DNA from 2 places in the Lysinibacillus sp. NPDC098008 genome. Region 2 is predicted to be linked to the other one. Evidence: riboswitches for the same ligand, from Rfam matches in the RefSeq annotation. Region 2 holds a riboswitch; the other holds the start of a gene.
What was found. A riboswitch is a leader RNA that binds a small molecule or an ion and turns the genes downstream of it on or off. The one in region 2 is predicted to bind S-adenosylmethionine.
Positions count from the first base shown of each region.

Region 1: linked by a shared signal. The riboswitch ahead of metA (homoserine O-acetyltransferase MetA) and the one ahead of ACIQVU_RS14310 (bifunctional homocysteine S-methyltransferase/methylenetetrahydrofolate reductase) in region 2 are both predicted to bind S-adenosylmethionine.

Region 1 covers NZ_JBIWBA010000001.1:75,035-78,950, reverse strand. The annotation lists gene ACIQVU_RS00395 (TrmB family transcriptional regulator) at 1-388, shown strand, start outside; gene ACIQVU_RS00390 (nucleotide excision repair endonuclease) at 452-823, opposite strand; SAM riboswitch class I at 1,026-1,135, shown strand; gene metA (homoserine O-acetyltransferase MetA) at 1,234-2,169, shown strand; gene ACIQVU_RS00380 (GerAB/ArcD/ProY family transporter) at 2,202-3,311, opposite strand; gene ACIQVU_RS00375 (hypothetical protein) at 3,332-3,565, opposite strand; gene ACIQVU_RS00370 (Ger(x)C family spore germination protein) at 3,581-3,916, opposite strand, start outside.
Region 2 covers NZ_JBIWBA010000017.1:54,802-58,717, forward strand. The annotation lists gene ACIQVU_RS14300 (protoglobin domain-containing protein) at 1-344, shown strand, start outside; gene hemG (protoporphyrinogen oxidase) at 732-2,126, shown strand; SAM riboswitch class I at 2,226-2,326, shown strand; gene ACIQVU_RS14310 (bifunctional homocysteine S-methyltransferase/methylenetetrahydrofolate reductase) at 2,461-3,916, shown strand, end outside.

The DNA.
Region 1 (3,916 bases), on a different contig from region 2:
GCAGAAGGTGCTATTATCAATGTGGGAGGATATGTATGAGGCGTTAGATGAAGCGATTCAAGAGGCAGCACAGCGTGTGCCTATCCATGGCATTACCTTCTATGTGGAAAACCCGATTGCTACATTGGATCAGCATCGCATGACACGCTATACAAAAAAAACATCTACACCGCATTGGTTTATTATGTCAGTGGATGGACAGCAAATGATTTATGGGCATGTACCATCCAATCAGGAAATTGCCTTTATTACAACGGACCCTGTGCATATTTATTTGCTGGAGGATTATATTTGGCATGATGTGCTGGTCAATCGCTTAATCAAGCGCGATGACCAAGCATTGGAGGAATGGATTACTAAAGAGCGACAAGCCTTTTTCCTCAACTAAAGCTCTAGCATATAAGCCAAGAAAAAAAGTGAAATCCCTTATTGCAAGAGATTTCACCTTTTCTTAGTAAAATACTTTGTCTACATTGTATTTGGAGCGGAAGACATTGATGGCATATGTTTCGTAAATTTCACGTTCCATTGGGTCTTCTATTTCATATACTTCAATTTTAAAAATTTCATCACGATGATTTTTCATTGGCGATACATTGTCTTCAAAGTGCTTTTTAATACGTTGGCGAATTTTGCGAGCTTTCCCGACAAATAATAGCTCATTTTTTTCATTATAAAATAAGAAAATGCCGCCTTTTTCGCGTGTGATTTTATGGAAGTCAATAAATCCATGGTAAGGTGTAATCGGCACATCACCAGGCTTTACATCTTGCTCACGCTGACGAATGACTACATCTGGTTTTGGAAATTCAATTTTAATCAAGTTTTTCACGTTCCTCTCTATCCCTAAAGCTATATGATAACATAATTACGGTATGCTTACCATAAAATTTCATCTAGAAAAAGTGATATACACAGCCTAGTATGGGGCAATAAAATAGGGAACATACAAATGAATCACAAAATATTCTATGAATTATTGCTATTCCTACTAGTTCATGCTACAATTCGATATAGTTAAATAAATCTTATCAAGAGAAGCTGAGGGATTTGGCCCGATGACGCTTCAGCAACCTCTAACAATTTGTTAGAAAGGTGCTAATTCCAGCAAAGGTACTCCTTTGAGAGATAAGAGTGGACGTGAAAAAATCCTTCTCATTCTATCTCGTATGGAATGAGGGGGATTTTTTAATTTGAAGCAGGCTTTACTGAAAAGAGAGAGGGGAATGCAAGATGCCAATTAATATTCCGAAAAACTTACCAGCTGGAGAACATTTACGTGAGGAAAAAATCTTCGTGATGGAAGAGGACCGCGCACGAACACAGCAAATTCGTCCGTTAAGTATATTAATTTTAAATTTAATGCCTGAAAAGGAAAAAACAGAGCTACAATTATTACGTTTACTAGGGAATACGCCGCTACAGGTTAATATTACCTTTTTAAATACAGCTACACATAAATCGAAAAATGTGAGTAAATCACATTTACAGCTATTTTACACAACGTTCTCACAAATTCGCCATCGCCGTTATGATGGCATGATTATTACAGGAGCGCCAGTCGAGAAAATGGAATTTGAGGATGTAAACTATTGGCAAGAAATAAAGGACATTATGGATTGGTCCAAAACGAATGTTACATCTGTTCTTCATATTTGTTGGGGGGCACAGGCGGCACTCTATCATCATTATGGTATTGGGAAATTTGAGCTTCCTGCTAAATGCTCGGGGGTTTATTCCCATGTTATTACTGATTTAACGGTTGATTTAGTGCGTGGCTTTAGCGATTTATTTACAGCACCGCATTCACGCCATACTTCTGTATCCATTGACGAGGTACGCAATCATCCTGATTTACGCTTGTTATCCTATTCGGAGGAGGCAGGTGTCTTTATCGTCCAATCGAAGGATAATAAAAATATTATGATTACAGGTCATTTAGAGTACGATGCGACAACATTGGCGGATGAATATCATCGCGATATAGCGAAGGGGCTTGATACGGCAGTGCCTGTCAACTATTTCCCAAATGATGACCCAGCACAAGCACCGATTAATACATGGCGTGCTCATACGCATTTATTGTTTTCAAACTGGCTGAACTACTATGTTTACCAAGAAACACCGTACGAATGGGACTTTGTGGATGAAATTGAATTCCATATTTAAGCCATTTAAAAAGTCTAATTTCCACGCAGAAATTAGACTTCTTCTTTTTTTTGTAACTTCGACTTGCGTATGACAGCGACAATAAGCATTACAATAGGTAGTAAAATCATTACAATAAATGATAAAATGGGCCAAATTTCATTATTGTAGTTATTGGAATGAACAATACTTGGATGAAGAATTTGCGATAGACCAATGACTATCAGGCCCATTGGCAAAATGAGTGGTCGATGATCCTTAATGTTCAACACTTGCGCAAGCCCGACAACACTTGTATAGAAGTACATAAATGAGCGAATATAAAGGGAGATAATCCACATAACAGCCATCAATACCTCAATACGTTCTAAAAAATAACCAATGGATATTCTTTGGGCAAGTGCATAGCTAGGGAAGGTTCGAGCGGTTGTACTATCTGGCCCTAAGACAAGTATGGACAGTGTAACCATTGTTGTTAATACAATGCCACCAATTATTGTACCAATATAAAAGCCCTTCTGCACAGAATGTTGGACATTGACTGTCAGGGGATAGAGCATCAATAGCAGCACTGATGGAAAGGAAAAGATACTTAAAAAGCGCATAATACTATACAGCATGGATGTCTTCGACGCCTCCAGCACGGGCTGTATATTGTCCAATGTAATCTGTGGTGTAATACAAATCACGAAAAAAATAAAAATAAAGAGAAACAGTGGAAAGAGAATTTCTGCCGAACGTACAAATGTTTCAATACCTAAGTAAGCTGCATACATAATAATAATGCTAAACAGCAGGGCAAAAGCCATCATAGGTGTTTCGGGCATGATTTCCGTTTGCATAAAAATCCCAATAAAATATAATAATTCGCCTGCTGAAAGAATGGTCACGATGACAAAGCATAGCGCTGTCATTGTGCCAAAAAAGCGTCCTAAAATTTTCTTATTTGCCTCAACAAACGTTAGTGTAGGTGTTTGCTTGGCTAATGTCATAAATAATTTTACATTTAGTAAACTGATTATGACACCAATAATCGCAGCAATCCATGCATCCTGCTTGGCAGCATTAGCAATGCTACCAGGTATAATTAAAATAGCTGTCCCGATGGAGTAGAGTATGGTAATAATGGTAAATTGTCTTGTGCTAATGATTTCTTTTTCCATCTTATGATGCCTCCAACTATTTATTTGGTGAATGAAACAATATATTCTTTAAGGGGTGAAAGGATAAAAGTAATACCGTCGAATGGGCTAGGTATTTTGATTTTTAGGAAAATACCCATATTTAAAACAGTGCCAATGAGTAAAAGAAGGGAAAATACGATCATGGTGTTTAGTGCTTGCTGCTGCTTTAGCTTGGGTATCCATTGGCAGGCAATTATGATAGAAATTATTAAAACGACGCTTGCCAAAATCATCTATCCTGTCTCCTTTCACTTGTTGGTTATTGAATTTTGGATAGTGCCCGATCCTTGGGTTTGCACATCGACCTTTACATCAACCTGCAATGTTGGGAAAATAGTAGCCCAATCGGATTTGATTTTTTTCCATTGCTTTGCATCAGCTCGGTGTAGAACATTGCTAAATCCTACAATATCGACCTGATAGTATTGTTGAATAGTTGCTAATGCTTGCTCAATTTGTTGTTGAATATCTTGTGCGGTTATTTGATTAATGGTCTGAATGGTTGTATCTTCTGTAAGATTGATGGTACATTTCACCTCTGCCACATTTTGAATAATATGAATTTGCACAGCTATTTTAGGCTG
Region 2 (3,916 bases):
GTGTAGTAGCTGATGAGGTGCGGAAATTATCTATTCAAACAAAAGAATCTGTGACAGCTGTTGCATTATTACTGCAAAAAACAAGTGAGCGGATGGAGAAGCTAGAGGACTCACTAACAAATATTCAAGATGAGGTTGCGTCTGGTGAGGAAAATATGTCACAGACGGAAGGTCAATTTACGAATATACTAGGAGCAATGACAGAGGCAAAGGATCAAAATAATTGTATGGCAGACAAAATACAAGTTATTGTAGAAATATTAAATGAGCTAAGTACTTCTTTTAGTGAGGTAGCAAATTCAGCAGAAAAGTTAGCAAGCTTTGCACAAAACTTAAATGACTAAACAAAGGTAGCGATCCCCTATATATGTATGAGAAGTACACGAACGGAGAGTGAAGCTACATACTTAAAGGGCGATCAAAAAATTTTCTAAATGAAATATTAATGGCTAATAAAGTGAAACTAACAATCAGTGGTGCTTGCACACACTCACTGATTGTTAGTTTTCTTAATTGAGTTTTTACAGGCTATACCTGATGCTACACTTTCGCACAGAAAATCGTTTTGTGCTGCTGCTGCGTTGCACTGCGCTTTCACAACAGAAAGAGGTATGTTTCAAAATCATTTGAAACATACCTCTTTTGCTAATTTTGTAAAGGGTTGAGCTTAATTTTGATGCAAAAAGGTTTATACTGTAGAGAGGAAGAACTAAAAATAGGGGCGGTTAATGATGAAAACAGTTGTTGTATTAGGCGGCGGTATTACAGGATTATGTACAATGCATTATTTGCAACGTCAGGTGAAGGAGAAACAGTTAGATGTTCGACTAGTGCTTGTTGAGAAAAATACATATTTAGGTGGTAAATTACACTCAGCGTATGAGCAAGGCTTTATTATGGAAACAGGTGCTGATTCCATTGTAGCCCGTCATAAAGGGGTAATGGAGCTTGTGCAGGAGCTTGATTTTGAAGAGCAATTAGTTTACAACGAAACAGGCATTTCCTATATTTATACAAACAATGAGCTTCATGCTATTCCAGCAGATTCTACATTTGGTATACCAATGAGTATCGAATCCCTTGAGCAAAGTACATTAATTTCAGAACAAGGTAAACAAGAGGCATTAAAGGACTTAGCATTACCAAATAGGGGCTTTACAAAGGAAAGCTCCATTGGAGAGTTTTTAACGTATTATTTAGGAGAGGAGCTTGTGCAAAACCAAATTGCGCCTGTGCTTGCTGGTGTTTATTCTGGCGATCTATACCAGCTTTCAATTGCCTCTACTTTGCCATACCTAATTGATTATAAAGATAATTATGGCAGTATTATTAAAGGCTTTGATGCAAATCGTGAGCAATTTATGCAAGCAGCTAACAAAAAATTTATATCGTTCCAAAATGGCTTGTCCTCCTTTATTAACCAGTTAGAGCAAACGTTAACGGATGTAGAAATTATAAAAGGCGTGGAAACGATAAGTATTCAAAAAAAGGAAAGTGACTATCTAATTTCCCTAGCGAATAATGCAAGCATTGTAGCGGACTATGCTGTTTTAGCGCTGCCAAATGAAGCCGTACAAAGTATCTTACAGGATAAAGCTTTAGATTACTATTTTGATCAATTTACAACTGCGTCAGCCATTACGATTTATTTAGGCTTTAATATACCAGATGCTCGATTGCCAGCAGATGGAACAGGCTATATTGTGTCACATAATTCGGATGTTGTATGTAATGCAGCGACTTGGACAAGCCGTAAATGGAAGCATACATCGAAGGATAGTAGATTACTTGTACGACTTTTTTATAAAAGCATTAATCCAGCGTATGAACAGCTACGTTTAATGACAGATAAGGAATTGGCAGCCATTGCTTTGGAGGATATTCGCAAAAGCTTGGGGATTGAGGAGCAGCCTACTGTTGTCAATGTAACAAAATGGATCGATCAAATGCCTAAATATGATTTAGCACATCGTGAGGCATTGCAAGGGCTGCAACAGGAGCTAGATAAAAATTATCCGAATTTAGCGATTGCAGGCTGCTCTTATTTTGGTGTAGGCATTGGTGCCTGTATTCAAAATGGGAAAAAGATTGGCGAGGAGCTTGCAGAGAAATTAGTTAAATTCTAAGACTTTAAGCGAAAAATTACTTTGTTCTGTGAAATAGTCTTGACTCAATCGCCTGTAAACGATATGATTCTTTTAATTATTTAAAAAATTCATACTTAATTCTTATCAAGAGAAGCTGAGGGACTGGCCCAATGAAGCTTCAGCAACCAACATTATGTCAGGTGCTAAATCCAGAAGACTCTTGTAGTCGAAGATGAGAAGGAACAACATTGACAAATCGTTAAAGCCTTCTTTTTATGAAAGAGGGCTTTTTCTTTTGAGATGATCGAAAACTTCCAATTATGTTGAAGCATAGTTGATAATGATAGAGTTAAGAAGGAAGAGAGGCAATTTTATGGGATTACTTGAAAGATTAAAAACACATGTATTGACGGCAGATGGTGCAATAGGGACGGTACTCTATGGCTACGGCTTAGAATATTGCCATGAGGAAATGAATATACAGAAGCCTGAATTAATTGAAAAGATTCATAGAGAATATATTGCAGCGGGTGCTGATGTGATTCAAACAAATACGTATGGAGCAAATGCTATTAAATTAGCTCGTTATGGATTAGAGTCACGTGTTCAGCAATTTAATGAAGCGGCCATCACAATTGCAAAACGAGCAGCGGCGGATGGCGGTCAATTTGTGCTAGGAACAATTGGTGGTATTCGTGGCATTCGTAAAAGTGATGCAACATTAGAGGAAATACTAGCAGCTGTCGAAGAGCAGGCAACAGTGTTACTGGCAGGGAATCCAGATGGTCTTTTACTTGAAACGTATTATGATTTTGAAGAGTTAACAGCGACATTAACAATGCTACGAGCAAAAACAGCTTTACCGATTATTGCACAAGTGTCAATGCATGAGCCAGGTGTGCTGCAAAATGGGCTTTCTTTAAATGAGGCATTGCATGATCTAGAGGCATTGGGTGCAGATGTGGTTGGTGTAAACTGCCGTTTAGGTCCGCATCATACAATTCAAGCATTTGAAGGCGTTGAGCTTCCTAAAAAGGCATTTATGTCAGCTTACCCAAATGCTTCGCTTCTTGATTTAGAGGATGGGCGTGTTGTTTATGAATCAGAGGCTGATTATTTTGGTCGAGCAGCTGTAGCGTTGCGTGATCAAGGCGTGCGTTTAATTGGAGGGTGCTGTGGTACAACGCCAAAACATATTGCAGCAGCTAAGAAATACTTAGAGGAGCTATCACCAGTTAGTGAAAAGCATGCAAAGCCAGTGAAAATTGAGGTTGTTCGTGAAGCAGAACCAGCTAAGCATGAATCTCTTTATGAAAAGGTCAAGCGTGAACGTTCTGTAATTGTAGAGCTAGATACACCAAGGCATTTAGAGATTGATGGCTTTATTGAGGGAGCGCAGCAATTATATAATGCTGGTGCTGATGTTGTGATGATGGCAGACAACTCACTAGCCTCTCCACGCATTAGTAATATTGCGATGGGTGCATTATTAAAGGAAACATATGGTGTACGTCCCCTTACACATATTACATGTCGAGACCGTAATTTAATTGGTCTTCAGTCACATTTAATGGGGCTTAATGCTTTAGGTATTCATGATGTGCTAGCTGTGACAGGTGACCCTACAAAAGTAGGCGATTTCCCAGGAGCAACAAGTGTTTATGATGTATCTTCAATGGAATTAATCCAATTAATTAAGCAGTTAAATGAAGGTGTTTCGTTCTCAGGCAAGCCCCTTCGTAAAAAAGCGAGCTTTTCAGTTGCTGCTGCCTTTAACCCAAATGTGCGCGTATTAGATCGTGCAGTAGCTCGTTTAGAGAAAAAAATCG